Linked DNA regions of Bacillus pumilus. The protein of the gene in region 2 interacts with the protein of the main gene of each other region in a pairwise test. Links are inferred from orthologs where the notes say so. Each region holds a gene or a part of one and is shown on either strand. Other genes may lie near its edges.

The links.
Region 1: the proteins of dnaB (region 2) and dnaI interact in binary tests that used the Bacillus subtilis proteins (3 or more experiments, as listed by UniProt). The link is inferred for Bacillus pumilus from one-to-one orthologs.

What each region holds. Positions count from the first base shown.
Region 1 is NZ_CP047089.1:1,458,173-1,461,260, reverse strand. Bases 298-3,086 are described here. They hold dnaI (primosomal protein DnaI), read right to left. Parts: upstream 2,263-3,086; coding sequence 1,333-2,262; downstream 298-1,332. Other genes in these bases: dnaB (replicative helicase loading/DNA remodeling protein DnaB), read right to left, coding at 2,280-3,086; GPS65_RS07065 (TVP38/TMEM64 family protein), read right to left, coding at 661-1,299; ytxC (putative sporulation protein YtxC), read right to left, coding at 298-600. Also shown: more of ytxC, read right to left, coding at 1-297; more of dnaB, read right to left, coding at 3,087-3,088. UniProt on the Bacillus subtilis protein: Helps load the DnaC replicative helicase onto single-stranded (ss)DNA and simulates the helicase activity; in the presence of DnaB more helicase activity is seen.
Region 2 is NZ_CP047089.1:21,370-24,496, reverse strand. The notes cover bases 300-3,127. They hold dnaB (replicative DNA helicase), read right to left. Parts: upstream 2,482-3,127; coding sequence 1,117-2,481; downstream 300-1,116. Other genes in these bases: GPS65_RS00080 (DUF4885 family protein), read right to left, coding at 2,702-3,127; GPS65_RS00090 (VOC family protein), read right to left, coding at 573-986; GPS65_RS00095 (cytochrome P450), read left to right, coding at 300-542. Outside these bases: more of GPS65_RS00095, read left to right, coding at 1-299. UniProt on the Bacillus subtilis protein: The main replicative DNA helicase, it participates in initiation and elongation during chromosome replication. Travels ahead of the DNA replisome, separating dsDNA into templates for DNA synthesis.

The DNA of each region.
Region 1 (3,088 bases), 1.4 Mb from region 2 along the record:
GTACCGAAATTCCCAAATCATCAGGCGATCTTGATGCACAACATGTACTTTTTCGAGCTTCGGTTCTTTTGCCATCACATAGTCTCGAAGCGATTGAATAAAGTTTTGATATTCTTGTTCCATTTTGTATTCTTCAATGGAGACTTCAACATAGTTCTTCAGCCTCCTGTCATACTCTGACAGCCTGAATGTCATAAATGAGCCAATTGAAAAAATACCTTGATGTAAAGAAATCGTCTCAAGCTCCTTTGTTAACAGGGCTTCTCTTGATGGTTCTTGATGAATGCCGGGAATATCATCTAAATCCCCATTCATGATGCTGTGGGCGATGGAAAGAATTTGGTGCTGTTCTTCAGGATCTTTAAATAAATACGTGTTTTCAAGAATGCTGCGCATGCGCTCATTTTCTTTGCATTCCAAAAAAAAGTGAACCAGTAATGGCCGCACAATGGGCTCAAGTCCTTCTTTTGATTCCTTCGCCTCTATGAGAAGTCGGTCTTTCCCTTGTTGAATTGACATGTGATGCCGACTGTCCAAGTGTTCAGCAAGATGTAAAAAAGCGGCGGTATCATATTCATCTTCAAAGATTATTTCAAGCATGTTTGTCCCCCCTAACGACATCTGTTACATATATATGGGGAGAACATAAAAAATAGACGCCTAAAATAAATCAGGCCTCTTTCTTTTTAGAACGAGCGGAACTGAGATAAAGATGAGATAAATCAAACAAACGATTGCTAAGGCGGCATAATTGCCGCTGACAAAGCTAGAACCAAGGACATTTAAGGCCACTGTACCCGGTATTAAACCTAAAAAGGTAGCTGCCGTAAATGCACGATAATTCGCACGTGAAGCTGCTGCCGCATAGCTGACAAAGTCAAAATGGATGGGGGCAATACGCAATAACAAAATGTAAAGAAACCCATGCTCCTGAATGCGGGATGTCACCGCTCTCAGCTTCCGGCTGCTTGATTCTGTTTCCTTCTTTTTGGAACGAAAGGTTGTAGCAAGCAGGAAGGAGCCTAATGCGCCGGCGGTTGCACCGACGAGGGCATAAATCGTCCCAAGAACACTTCCGAAGGCCAAACCTGCTGCCAGCGAAAAGACCGTAAGCGGGACAAGAACAAACGGGCGAAAAAGAGATAAGAACAGAAAAACAAAGGGAGCCAGCAGTCCAAATTGTAGCACCCAATTCTTCACATCTTTCGGCGCCAGCTGAAGATGCTGTTTGTTCAGCCACCAAAGTAAAACAGCGAGACCTGCAATCACGAGAAAAAGTAGCCATTTTCTTTTGTTCATTTCATTTGCTCCTCCTTCACGTGATAGACACTTTTATAAATGACGGCGGTTTTCTCCTTCGAGCAAGACTGCCTCTGCTAAATAGAGAATCCGTTCCATTAAACGAGCAGCTTTGACCTCTTCTTTTTCCCCGCGCTGTGAATACGTAAAGTGATGCTTCAGTTCACTTGGTGAGAAATTAGAGGAGAAGAAAGTCGGCAGCTGCTCTGCCATACGATATTGTAAAATCGTTCCAAGTAGTTCATCTCGAACCCAGCTTGTCATCGACTCGGCCCCAATATCATCAAGCATTAATATAGGAGTGGATTTGACCATGTTCAGTTTTGATTCTAATGTATGATCGGCTAACGAATTTTTTAGCTCTCTTACAAACTCAGGCACGTACACAAGGAGAGATGGATATTCCTTCTCCGCTAACTGCTGCGCAATGGCTGCCAGAATATACGTTTTTCCTACTCCAAACTTTCCGTGTAAATATAAGCCTTTTCCTTTGCCCGTCTCGTCATAGCTTTGCAGGAATTGCCCTACTTTTTGAATGACTTCCTGTCTTCCTACAACGTTCAAATCAGCAAACGTTGCTTGAAGAACATTTTGCGGAATGTACATGCTTTTCATGAGCTCTTGCTGTTTTTTCTGTCTATCGAACCGTAGCTTGACTGGACAAGGGGAATATTCAATATCAATACTCTGACCTTTAATCACAAGCTTTGGGTGATAACCGTCTAATATCGCATTGACGTTCTCTTCATCTAAGCAATATGAACAGCCCTTCGCCTGCTGCACATATTCAAAAAGCCGGTTCAAGCTGCGATTGATCATGTCTTCGTGTATGTCTTCTTGGTGCTCCTGTAAAAAAGCTTTTACATCTTCATCAGATAACACACTCTCTTTAATCTGATTGTATCTCACACGAAAATCTACGCGCCCTTTTAGCTGATCAAATGAACGACCGATCGGTTTCATCCTCATCTCACCTCTTCTTAATGTGCATTGTACTTTTTCATATTTTTAAACTGATCTAACAGTTTTTCTTTTTCTCGTTCGAGATCTTCTGTCGATAGACTGTCTGTTTGTTCTTTTGCTGGCTGTTCTTTCGTTTCGGTTTCTTTCATCCAGTCAGGAAGCTTCTCTTCACGAACAACTTTCCCTGATCCGTATGTGCTGCGCTGCTTTTTCTGCTGCGCCCATTCTGTCATTTGCCTATTCTCTTCTTTGGCAATTTTCATGGCTGCTGCCACAGTTTTAATTTTCTTTCTCACCCAATGAGCGGCAATTTTTTGCATATATGTTTTCGACAGCTTCATATCTGTTTTCAGCAATGTATAGTAGATCAAAACATTCATGACCCCTGGCTCTAGCTGCTGCTCAAGCATAATATCCTCGACAATTCTTAAGTCAGCATACGTTGGCTCAATGCCATCAGCCATATCTTTTAGCAGTTCCCTAGGCGAAATGTGGTCAAGCTTTTCAATCAGTTTTGCATCAGGCGTATCTGCTAACGGCGACTTTGAAGCATCTTGACGCAAGTGTCTCGGCTGTTTTTGATCAATGAGTTTTGGCTGCTCGCCTCTATATTCAATTTGGTACCAGTCTCTTGCCGCTTTTCTCAATTCTTCTGTTGAGATCATTTGATCAGAACCGCAGGCGCCTGCTACAATATTTTGCATTTGAAGCGGGGTGATGCCGTATACAACGGCTAACTTCTTAATGGTTTCTTTCACCTGCTTTGTCAAAGCCTTTCTTGGAATCATCATATCAGACATACCCGCTAACAATAGATCGAAATCAA
Region 2 (3,127 bases):
GAGACAAACTGTCAGCAGATGAACTCATTCCATTTTGTAATCTTCTTCTTTTAGCCGGCAACGAAACAACCACCAACTTGATCTCCAATATGATGTTCAGCTTGTTAGAACAGCCTGGTGCGTATGAAGCGCTCGCCCAATCTCCTGAACTCATCCCACGTGCGGTGGAAGAGGCTGTCCGTTTTCGTGCACCAGCTCCTGCGATTGTTCGTTATGTCACAAAAGATACAGAACTTGGAGAGAAAGTGTTGAAAAGGGGCGACAATGTGATTGTGTTTCTTGCTTCCGCCAACCGAGATGAGCGTCAATTTTCAAACGCACATGAATACGATATACACCGCCATCCTAATCCTCATATTGGTTTCGGGCACGGTATCCATTTCTGCCTTGGCGCACCACTAGCACGTCTTGAAGCATGTACAGCTATAAAGATTTTCATAGAACGATATGAGGCGCTAGAGCTCCTTTCTTATGTTCCGATGACAAGCAGCAGCATGTATGGACTGAAAGAGCTGAAACTGCGTGTCACACCTCGTTCATAACAGAAAAGACTCCCGGGCATGGGAGTCTTTTTAAACAGGGGTGATGCCATCTGTGTTCATGAGCACAATGCGATACCCATCTGGATCTTCAATGGTTGCTCCACCCCGTTCCCAATATGGATTTGTAGAGGTGACTTGCCGTCCGCCAAATGAGAGCAACCTCTCTTTCATTTGCTGAAATTCCTCAGCATCCGGAATATAGAACACAAGAAGCTGTTCTGGATGCGGGGCGGGCAAACTTTCTTCTTCTTCATGCTTTGTGATTTCTAAATGAACATGCTGATGAGGGAGCCCCAGCATGACACCATCATATCCTTCATGCTGATCAAACGAGCCTATTCGTTTGAGCCCTAAGCCTTCTTCATAAAAGGACACAACCTCTTCCATGTTGACGGTTGGGCGTGCGATGCGTAATTGAGCGGCTTCGAACTGTTGAAATTTCATCAGTCATCACTCCTTTTCTTCTTTTAGTATACGATTTCTCAATCTTTCTCTCCTCCTCATTTCGATCGTTTTTCAATCATTCTTTCGATGTAGATCCATTAAAAAAAAGCCCAGCTTCTTGAGCTGGGCTTTAAGCACCGGGCGGAACACCCGCATCGTCAAACCTTCTTTCCAGGTTGACGAATTTGTTATATTCTTTGACGAACGCCAGTGATACTGTACCCACTGGGCCGTTACGCTGTTTGGCAATGATGATTTCAATAATGTTCTTATTCTCTGATTCTTTGTCGTAGTAATCATCACGATAAAGGAATGCCACGATATCGGCATCCTGCTCGATACTTCCTGATTCACGAATATCAGACATCATCGGACGTTTGTCCTGACGCTGCTCTACTCCACGTGAAAGCTGAGACAAAGCAATAACTGGAACTTCAAGCTCCCTTGCCAGCGATTTTAATGCCCGAGAGATTTCAGAAACCTCTTGCTGACGGTTATCGCTTGATCGTCCGCTCCCTTGAATAAGCTGTAAGTAGTCAATCAAGATCATTCCAAGACCGTTTTCTTGCTTCAAGCGGCGGCATTTTGAGCGAATTTCACTTACTCTGATTCCAGGTGTATCATCAATGAAAATCCCACTATTAGATAGCGAGCCCATTGCCATTGTCAGCTTGCCCCAGTCCTCTTCTGTCAGATTACCGGTTCTTAGGTTTTGTGCATTGATATTCCCCTCAGCACATAGCATACGCATAACTAGCTGCTCAGATCCCATCTCTAAACTAAAGATGGCGACACTTTCGTCCGTTTTGGTCGCAACATTCTGTGCGATGTTCAATGCGAAAGCCGTTTTCCCTACTGATGGACGAGCTGCTACAATAATTAAGTCATTTCGCTGGAATCCAGCTGTCATCCGATCAAGCTCGGAGAAACCTGTTGGAATCCCTGTGATATCGCCTTTTCGGTTATGAAGCTGTTCAATATTATCATATGTCTGAACAAGCACGTCCTTAATGTTTTGGAAAGCTCCTGAGTTTTTACGCTGCGCCACTTCCATAATGGTCTTTTCAGCATCACTCAACAGATCCTCTACTTCATCCTCACGCGTGTATCCATCCTGTGCAATGGTTGTCGCCGTGCGGATCAGACGTCTTAAAATAGATTTCTCTTCTACAATTTTTGCATAGTATTCTATGTTTGCGGCAGTTGGGACAGAGTTCGCAATATCGGTTAAATACGAAATCCCGCCTACCTCTTCTAGTAAATCTGTATTGGCCAGTTCAGATGTCACCGTAACAAGATCGACCGGTTCCCCTCTATCACCAAGTACAAGCATCGCATTATAAATCTTTTGATGCGACATTCTATAGAAATCCTCTGGAATTAATACCTCAGAAGCGAGCGTGAGCGCAGATGGTTCTAAAAAAACAGCACCTAATACGGCCTGCTCGGCTTCTATATTTTGCGGCGGCAGCCGGTCATCGAGAAGTTCCGTCATGCCAAGCACCGTCCTTTCATAAAAAAATACGCTACTCATCATTTTAACATTTTCACCAATAAAAAAGTGAAAAACATCGTCTATAGTCAAAATTACCATGAGGAGGTTTCGTTGAACAGCCAACCAACGCATCTCAATAGAAAAGACTCTGTAACATCAATTGTTATAGAGTCTTTTATTAACGGTATCTGGTTTTGTACCTGTTGTCGTCCACGTTTTGTTAATCTATTGTTCTCTTAATCCCATAATTCTCTTTTTGTCCAATGTCTTGTAAAGAGCCGTTTTGATAACCAATAGATAACACCAAATCTGGAATAGAATCAAACCCGTTTTTCGCTAGGTCAAATAGTTGTGCACCATAATGTGAAGCGGCAATACGTGCATTTTCAGCTGTATATGGATTTTTCAGGAGTTCTTCTTTGTATAGATCAAAAATATTCGCTCCGTTATCCGTTATAAATTGACCGTTTACAATACTTAAATCTTTTAAATTGTAGCCTGTCACCGTTTTGATTTGGTTGACAAGATGGAACTTTGCCAGAGAATCAGGTGTGAATTGAGTAGAATCATCATTTCTACTTTTCATAATATGAAAAAATAGTTCTCTTGTATTGTTGGTTGTATTTAATAAGTCTTCTATTTGTTT